4 regions of the Streptomyces sp. NPDC005794 genome follow, and region 2 is predicted to be linked to each of the others. Evidence: riboswitches for the same ligand, from Rfam matches in the RefSeq annotation. Region 2 holds a riboswitch; each other region holds the start of a gene.
What was found. Region 2 has a riboswitch for cobalamin ahead of ACFYQ5_RS30200 (cobalamin biosynthesis protein). Riboswitches for the same ligand answer to the same signal wherever they lie in the genome.
Positions count from the first base shown of each region.

Region 1: linked by a shared signal. The riboswitch ahead of ACFYQ5_RS05010 (ribonucleoside-diphosphate reductase subunit alpha) and the one ahead of ACFYQ5_RS30200 (cobalamin biosynthesis protein) in region 2 are both predicted to bind cobalamin.
Region 3: linked by a shared signal. The riboswitch ahead of ACFYQ5_RS15330 (ABC transporter substrate-binding protein) and the one ahead of ACFYQ5_RS30200 (cobalamin biosynthesis protein) in region 2 are both predicted to bind cobalamin.
Region 4: linked by a shared signal. The riboswitch ahead of cobN (cobaltochelatase subunit CobN) and the one ahead of ACFYQ5_RS30200 (cobalamin biosynthesis protein) in region 2 are both predicted to bind cobalamin.

Region 1 is NZ_JBIAIN010000003.1:64,016-66,207, reverse strand. It holds gene ACFYQ5_RS05015 (GNAT family N-acetyltransferase) at 61-561, shown strand; cobalamin riboswitch at 602-737, shown strand; gene ACFYQ5_RS05010 (ribonucleoside-diphosphate reductase subunit alpha) at 874-2,192, shown strand, end outside.
Region 2 is NZ_JBIAIN010000023.1:55,276-57,467, forward strand. It holds gene ACFYQ5_RS30190 (anion permease) at 1-475, shown strand, start outside; gene ACFYQ5_RS30195 (hypothetical protein) at 488-712, shown strand; cobalamin riboswitch at 859-989, shown strand; gene ACFYQ5_RS30200 (cobalamin biosynthesis protein) at 1,118-2,062, shown strand; gene ACFYQ5_RS30205 (cobyric acid synthase) at 2,059-2,192, shown strand, end outside.
Region 3 is NZ_JBIAIN010000008.1:167,218-169,409, reverse strand. It holds gene ACFYQ5_RS15330 (ABC transporter substrate-binding protein) at 1-826, opposite strand, end outside; cobalamin riboswitch at 857-1,044, opposite strand; gene ACFYQ5_RS15325 (hypothetical protein) at 1,121-1,291, opposite strand; gene ACFYQ5_RS15320 (acyl-CoA dehydrogenase) at 1,288-2,192, opposite strand, start outside.
Region 4 is NZ_JBIAIN010000021.1:49,485-51,676, forward strand. It holds gene cobG (precorrin-3B synthase) at 1-850, opposite strand, end outside; cobalamin riboswitch at 966-1,108, shown strand; gene cobN (cobaltochelatase subunit CobN) at 1,180-2,192, shown strand, end outside.

The DNA.
Region 1 (2,192 bases), on a different contig from region 2:
GCCCGCCGTCGGCCGGAACCGGGGCGCGCCACGCCCCTCGGTTGCGGCAGACTGCGGCCCATGGACGTATCGATCAGGCCGGTCCGGCCGGCTCAGTTCGAGGACCTCGGCGAGATCACCGCCCAGGCCTATCTCGGTGACGGCCTGCTGGACTTCGGCGCCGAGGATCCCTATCTGGAACAGCTCCGCGCGGTGGGTCGACGGGCGGCGGAGGCCGAGGTGCTGGTCGCGGTGGACGCCGACGGCCGGCTGCTGGGCGGCGTCACCTACGTCGCGCCCGGCAGCCCGTGGGCGGACATCGCCGGGGACCACGAAGCCGAATTCCGGATGCTGGCGGTCGCGCCGGAGGCGCGTGGGCGCGGGGCGGGCGAGGCCCTCGTACGGGCCTGTATCGACCGGGCACGAGCCGCCGGCGGGCTCTCCGCGATCGTCCTGTCGACACAGCCCTCCATGCTGGACGCCCACCGGATCTACCGGCGCCTCGGCTTCGTACGGACTCCGGAGCGGGACTGGTACCCGCTGGAAGGCCTCTCGCTCCTCACCTTCCGCCTGGAACTCTGACCCACCACGACACAACATGTGGGGGCTACTTCGATCGGCAGCCCCCACATGTATGCTCGACCTCGCTGTCGCCGCAGGGGAATCCGGTGTGAATCCGGAACTGTCCCGCAACGGTGTGATCGGTGTGTTTCGCGCACCCCGAAGTCCGAAGACCTGTCGACAGTGCGTCCGGCTCGACCGAACCGGACGTCAGACGTCCGGGCCCCGCGGAGGGCCGGTGGACGCCGTGCGCCGTGCTGCCCTTCCCCGGGCGCCGTCGTGCCCGGCTGCCCCGCTCCCGCAGGCCCTGAGCCGAGCGAGGGATAGCCCCCAGTGACCATCGCGCCAGCCGATCCGGTTTCAGCCGCGGAATCCGAAGGCCGCACCACCGACGCACCCGGGACCGCGCTGCTGCGGACCCTGACCGACCTCACCGCCGATCTGCCCGACACCGACCCCGGACGGGTCGCAGCCTCCGCACTGCGCGGCCGCAGCGCGCGGGCGGACGAGGCCGAGCTGCGCTCGCTGGCCACCGAGGCGGCCGCAGGCCTGATCTCCGAGGACCCGGCCTACTCCAGGCTCGCCGCCCGGCTCCTCACCCGGGCCGTCGCGGACGAGGCCGCCGGTCAGGGCGCTGTCTCCTTCTCGGCGTCGGTCGCCGTCGGACATCGCGAGGGCCTCATCGCGGACCGTACGGCCGAGTTCGTCGCGCTGCACGCCGCCGCTCTCGACTCGCTGGTCGACCAGGCGCTCGCCGACGGCGCCGACGACCGCTTCGGCTACTTCGGGCTGCGGACACTGCACAGCCGCTACCTGCTGCGCCACCCGCTCACCCGCGAGGTCGTGGAGACCCCGCAGCACTTCCTGCTGCGCGTCGCCGCCGGGCTCGCCGAGGACACCTCCGAGCGCGCCCTGGAGGAAGTGGCCGCGCTGTACGGCCTGATGAGCCGGCTCGACTACCTGCCCTCCTCCCCCACCCTCTTCAACTCCGGCACCCGTCACCCGCAGATGTCGTCCTGCTACCTGCTGGACTCACCGCTGGACGAGCTCGACTCGATCTACGACCGCTACCACCAGGTGGCGCGCCTCTCCAAGCACGCGGGCGGCATCGGCCTCTCGTACTCCCGCATCCGCGCCCGGGGTTCGCTCATCCGGGGCACCAACGGGCACTCCAACGGCATCGTGCCGTTCCTGAAGACGCTCGACGCCTCGGTCGCCGCCGTCAACCAGGGCGGCCGGCGCAAGGGCGCCGCCGCCGTCTACCTGGAGACCTGGCACGCGGACATCGAGGAGTTCCTGGAGCTGCGCGACAACACCGGCGAGGACCAGCGGCGTACGCACAACCTCAATCTGGCGCACTGGATCCCGGACGAGTTCATGCGGCGCGTCGACGCGGACACCGAGTGGTCGCTGTTCTCCCCGGCGGACACCCCCGAGCTGGTGGACCTGTGGGGCGACGCGTTCGACGCCGCGTACCGGGCCGCCGAGGCCAAGGGGCTCGCCCGCAAGACCCTCCCGGCCCGTGAGCTGTACGGACGCATGATGCGGACGCTCGCGCAGACCGGGCAGGGCTGGATGACGTTCAAGGACGCCTCCAACCGGACCGCGAACCAGACCGCCGAGCCGGGCCGCGTCGTGCACTCCTCGAATCT
Region 2 (2,192 bases):
GACGAGCGCGGCCACGGTCATCCTGGCCTCCTCGCACCTCGGCTTCTCCCTCTCCACCACGCAGTCCTGCTCCGGCGCCGTCATGGGCGCGGGCCTCGGACGCAAGGGGGGCGTGGTCCGCTGGTCCACCGCCACCCGGATGTTCATCGCCTGGGGTCTGACGCTGCCGGCCGCCGGACTGGTCGGCGCGGGTGCCGAGTTCCTGACCAAGCAGGGCCCCTGGGGCGTCGCCGTGGTCGCCGTCCTGCTCGTCGCCGGCTCCGGCGCCATCTGGCTGGTGTCGCGCCGCAAGCCGGTCGACCACACCAATGTCAACGAGCCCGAGGACGAGCCCGCGGGCGTCGTCACGACCGCCATCGCGGCCGTCAGCCCGCCGCCCGCCGGTGTGGCCGCCACCGAGCTCAAGACCACCATCCACGCTCCGGCCACGACGGCCGAGACCCCGGCCGACCCGGCCCGGCCGGCCACGGTGTAAGGACAGATCCGCATGAACATCGACTGGGCAGCTCTCGCTTCCGTCTTCGGCGTCAGCCTCGTGATCACCGTGGCGCTGGTCGGCCTCTTCACCCTCGGCATCACGGGCCTCGCCAAGCAGACGCCGACGGCGCAGGGCGGCGGCGGGGCCGGCGTCCTGGCGCGCACCGGCGCGTACGCCTGCTTCGGGCTGTGCCTGGCGGCGGTCGCGTACGGGATCTATCTGATCGTCGCCTGACCTCCGCTCAGACGCGCACCGGCCGGACACACCCCGTGTGTGTCCGGCCGGTGTGCGTCTGAGCACACTGAAGCCTCGCAGGTCAGCGGCAGGTTGACGGGCGTTCGCGGCGCGTGGTGGACTGCCGGAGCCATGTACGGCGACAGAAGAGGAAGCCGGTGCGAATCCGGCGCGGTCCCGCCACTGTCACCGGGGAGCAGCCTCCACACGGAAGTCACGGCCCGTCACCGCGGGCTGGAAGGCCGGAGGACCTGCGGATCCGGAAGCCAGGAGACTCTCGTCGCCGGTCACGTCGAACCAGGGCGCGGACCCTGAGTGAGGACATACGCCATGCCTGGCTGCCCTGCGTCGGTCGCCGTACCACCCGCTGTGAAGGTCCTTCGAGGCGCGACGGCCGGCTGAGCGGTGCGAGCCGACCGCATCTTCGCGTACGGCGCCGCCGCCGGTCTGATCGGCGACCTGCTGCTCGGTGACCCCCGGCGGGGTCACCCCGTCGCCGCCTTCGGGCGTGCCGCGGCGGGGGCCGAGGGCCGTCTGTGGCGCGATCACCGTGGCTGGGGTGCCCTGCACGCGCTCGTCTGTGCCGGGGGTGCCACGGGCGCCGCCGCGCTGGCCGCCCGTGCCGTACGGGACCGTCCCGCCGCCGCCGTGGCGCTGACCGCCGCCGCCACCTGGTCCGTCGTCGGTGGCACCTCGCTGGGCCGCGAGGCGCGCGCCATCGGCGGGGCGCTGGCCGCCGGGGACGTCGAGCTGGCCCGGGAGCGGCTGCCGCATCTGTGCGGCCGTGATCCGCAGGCACTGGACGCGCAGCAGATCGCCCGCGCGGTGGTGGAGTCCGTCGCCGAGAACACGTCGGACGCCGTCGTGGGAGCCCTGGTGTGGGGTGCACTCGGCGGAGTGCCCGGACTGGTCGCCTTCCGGGCCGTCAACACGCTCGACGCCATGGTCGGGCACACGTCGCCCCGCTACCGGCGCTACGGCTGGGCATCCGCCCGGCTCGACGACGTCGCCGGCTGGCCCGGGGCCCGGCTCACCGCCGTGCTCGCCGTGGCCGCCGGGGGACGCCCTCGCGAGGCCGTCCGGGCCTGGCGGGCCGACGCGGGCCGGCATCCCAGCCCCAACGCGGGCCCGGTGGAGGCCTCGTTCGCGGGCGCGCTCGGCGTACGGCTCGGCGGCACCCTCGCGTACGGCGGGCGGGTCGAGCACCGGCCCGTGCTCAACGGCGGGGCCGGCCGGGACGTGCGGGTCACGGACATCGAACGCGCGGTGCGGCTGTCGCGCCGGGTGAGTGTGCTGGCCCTCGCCGTGTGTGCGGTGGGGCGGTCGGCCATGGGACGGAGAGGCGAATGAGCGGCGGGCTGCTGGTCGCGGGAACCACGTCGGACGCGGGCAAGAGCGTCGTCACGGCCGGGATCTGCCGGTGGTTGGTGCGCCAGGGGGTGAAGGTCGCACCGTTCAAGGCGCAGAACATGTCGCTGAA
Region 3 (2,192 bases), on a different contig from region 2:
CCCAGTTGATCTGGGGCCATTCCTCGTGGGTGTCGTCGAAGACGTTCTCCGCGCCGAGTTCCTCGGTGATGATGCCGGGGGCTCCGCAGCAGCCCGCCAGGTACGGGGCCTCGGCGTCGGCGAACCAGTAGAGCATCGTGGTACCGGAGGCGTCGATGCCCTCGGTCGCCTTGTCGACGCGGTCCCGGAGGCTGGTGACCAGCTCCTCACCCCGCTCCGGGACGCCGAACACCTCGGCCAGGTCGCGTACTTCGCCGTACACGCGGTCCATGGTCAGAGGCTCGGTACGGGAGCCGTCGCTGCTGCCTGTGTGGTCCTTGCCCGCGCAGTCGGTGGGCGAGAGGTACGTCGGTACGCCCAGTTCCTCGAACTGGTCGCGGGATGCCACACCGCCCTTGCCGAGAGTGGATTCGAACGAGGCGCTGACGAAGTCGGGTTCCTCGGCGAGGACCTTCTCGGAGGAGGGCTGGTTCTCGGCGATACGCGGCACGGTGGCTTCGTCCTTCTCCAGCCCCTTCATCACCGGGTCCGTCCACGTCGCGGTGGCGGCGAGCCGGCCGGCGAGGCCCAGGGCGAGCAGGATCTCCGTCGATCCCTGGTTGAGGGAGACGGCGTGACGCGGTGCCGCGTCGACGGTCACCGTGCGACCGCAGTTCTTCAGCGTCACGGGGAAGCCGGCGGCGGCGCCTTCCCGTGCCTCGCCGTCGGACGTGCTCCCGCCCCCGTCGCAGGCGGTCAGCAGGACGAGTCCCGCGACGAGCAGGGCGGTTCGGCGTACGGTGCTGGCTATGGGCGGCACGGAGTCCCTCGGCGTCTCTGGGCTCATGCGCGAAGCCCGCTACGGTGTTCCGCCCCCGGTACGGAAGCGGGTGCCAGCAGGTCTTCGGACTCGGGTTCGTCCGGACGGGACGCCTTCCCGGTGCACCCGAGGGTGTCCCAGTGGCAGTGGCCCCGCCCGTCCCCCTCACCGCTGCGCGTCAGCTCCGGATTCGCACCGGATTCCCTGACTCCACGTGGAGTGTGACTGGCGTCTGCAAGCTATCACGCGGCGCGTCGCGGGTTTCGGGGGCTTGACGGCCGGTACGGCGCGGGCACCCCTCCGTACCGGCCTTCGGGCGGGTCAGCCCTTGGGGTGAACCGATTCGCCGCCTTGCGCCTGCGGCTGTCCGCCCCGGCGGGCGATCATGGACACCGTGCCCCAGTAGGCCAGCAGAACGACGCGCAGGCCCAGGATCTCCAGGCTCTCCCCGAGGCGTCCGCACGCGGCCCGCCCCTTGGCCATGGCGTTCATCGGGCGTTCTCCGGGCCGGCGTTCCAGGGTCCGAGGGGATCGTCGTACGCCTTCGCGTAGCCGGGTCCGGCGATCGGCCAGTCGGCGAGCAGCTTCTCGGGCAGGGCGAAGGATTCGGCCAGTTGCGGGGCGTGCGCGGCGACGGCCGTGATCAGCTGCTCGGCGTTCTCCGCGAGGGCTTCGACCTGACCGGCGCTCAGGAGGCCTGCGGCGAGCAGATCGCCGCTGTTGCGGGCCACCCATTCGACGGCGAACAGCCGTTCCAACTCTCCCAGCCGGTCCCTGGCGCCCCCCTCGGGCAGCGCCGCGCGGGCCTCGGCGTAGGCCGCGGCGGCCTCGCGGTACGCATAGGCCTCGACCCCGCGCAGGGCGGGGCCCGAGGCCGCATTCCACCGCTCGAGGAGGTCGGTGCCGGGCGCCCGCTGCGCGCGGTCTCTCGCCCGGGCGAACCAGATGTCCTGGACCGCGCCGAGGAGTTCGCCGAGAAAACGCGGTTCGGCCAGGTCACCGGGGTGCGGGCCCCGGTCCGGGACGTCCGCCCGGCCGGGCTCGGCGGCGAAGAGCATGTCGGTCGCCGCCTTGGCGTACAAGGCGATGTTGTCGCCCTCCGCGGTGATGGCTCCCTCCACTCCCGTGACGAGCTCGGTCATGCCGTTGTTCTCCAGCAGGGCCTGCGCGCCACAGCGTTCACGGCTCTCGACGATGACGTCACGGGCCCGCCAGGTGATCCATGCCTTGGCGACGTCGACGAGCCTGCCCGCGTCCCTCCGGCCGTCCTTCTCCGTACTGGCTTCCCACCGCTCCTGTGCCCTGCGGTGGAGCAGGCTCATGGCGAAGACCGTGGCCATGGCCGAGGCGAGCGGTCCGTGGTGGGTCCGGTGCGCGTTGACGGGCACCGGGG
Region 4 (2,192 bases), on a different contig from region 2:
GCCCCAGCGGTACGCCGACGGACAGCGCGGCCTCGCTGCGGCTGCCGGGGACGCGGCCGGGGACCGGGGGCCGGGCTTCGGAAGGGCGGGGACGGGACTCCGGTGCGCCGGTGATCCCGGCCTGCCCGAGCCGTCGTACGACGTCGGCGGGCAGCGCGGCGGTCGCGTCGTGCGGCAGGTCCTTCACCCGCCAGGCGCCGGTCTCCCGGGCCGCGTCCAGGAAGGCCTCGGCGGCGACGATCGCGGCGCGGGGGCCGTCGGGGGCGGGTACGCGGAGAACGGCGTCGCGCTCCCCGATGCGCAGCAGCGCGCTCCCGCCGGCCCGGCCGATGAGCGTGAGGTCGGCGCCGAGAGCGTCCACGTCGCCGCGGCCGTCGTCGAGCGCGAACAGAAAGCGTCCGGAGAGCGCTGTGGCCCGGTCGTTTCCGCAGAGAATCCGGTCCAGCTCGGTCAGCCACGGTCTGACGTCCACGGCCCCGAGGCCGTCCAGCCCGGAGAGCGGGGACGCGACCACGTTGCGTACGCGCTCATGAGGTTCGGAGGGCAGCAGCCCGGCCCCGCTCAGCATGCCGGCCAGTTCCACGCCGCAGTCCGGCGCGAGCCCGCGCAGCTGCACGTTGCCGCGGGAGGTGAGATGCAGCTCACCGTCACCGAAGCGCTCGGCGGCCCGGCCCAGCGCCTCTGCCTGGTGGGGCGTCAACACCCCGCCGGGTATGCGGATCCGCGCCAGCGCGCCGTCGTCCGCCCGGTGCAGCCGCAGCGCGCCGGGGCAGGCGTCGCCGCTGCTCCGGGCACACGCGTCGCCCGGAGACCGGGACGGAAGGGAGGAGGCGGACATGGCGGCGAGCATACCGACCGTGACCGTGGCACACCCCGACGGTCACTGTGACCTACGGGACACCGCTGCCGGCCCCGGTCAGGGCGGGGGGCCGTCTGGTCAGGACCCCCCACCTGCCGCCTACTATGCCTAGCGGCGGTCCGTTGGGTCCGCCATCGCCATACGGCGACAGGGGAGGAAGCCCGGTGAGATTCCGGCGCGGTCCCGCCACTGTGAGCCCGGCCGTCCGGCCGTGCGAGTCAGGAACTCCCCTCCCCGAGGTCTCGGATCCGTCCGAGCAGGGGAGACCCCAATCCGACACCGCCCGGGGCGTGGACACCCCGGGGAAGGACTGACGCCGCATGATCCTGCTCCTGTCGACGTCCGACACCGACCTGCTCAGCGCCCGTGCCTCCGGCGGCCCGGTCGGCTTCCGTTACGCGAACCCGTCCCGGCTCTCCGTCGAGGACCTGCCGCAGCTCCTGGAGGGCACGGATCTCGTCGTCGTGCGTCTCCTCGGTGGTGTCCGCGCCTGGCAGGAGGGACTCGACCAGGTCCTCGCCACCGGCCGGCCCGTCGTCGTCCTCACCGGTGAACAGGCCCCCGACGCCCAGCTGATGGCCGCCTCCACGGTGCCCATCGGCATCGCGGCGGAGGCGCACGCCTACCTCGCGCACGGCGGGCCCGCCAACCTGGAGCAGCTGGCGCGCTTCCTCTCCGACACCGTGCTGCTCACCGGCCACGGCTTCGAGCCGCCCGCCCCCGCCCCCGCCTGGGGCCCGCTGGAGCGGACGGCCCGGGACGTCACCGGCCCGACGGTCGCGGTGCTCTACTACCGCGCCCACCACATGAGCGGGAACACCGCGTTCATCGAGGCGCTCTGCACCGCCGTCGAGGACGCGGGCGCACGCCCCCTGCCGCTGTACGTCGCCTCGCTCCGTACCCCCGAGCCCGAGCTCATCGACGAACTCCGCGCCGCCGACGCCATCGTGACGACGGTCCTCGCCGCGGGGGGCACCAAGCCCGCCACCGCGTCGGCCGGCGGCGACGACGAGTCCTGGGACGCGGGCGCCCTCACCGGCCTCGACGTACCGGTCCTCCAGGCGCTCTGCCTCACCAGCCCCCGTGCGGCCTGGGAGGAGAACGACGAGGGTGTCTCCCCGCTGGACGCGGCCACCCAGATCGCCGTCCCCGAGTTCGACGGCCGCCTGATCACGGTGCCGTTCTCCTTCAAGGAGATCGACGAGGACGGTCTGCCCGCGTACGTCGCCGACCCCGAGCGTGCCGCCCGGGTCGCCGGGATCGCCGTACGGCACGCCCGGCTCCGCCACGTCCCGGCCGCCGAGAAGCGGATCGCGCTCGTCCTGTCCGCCTA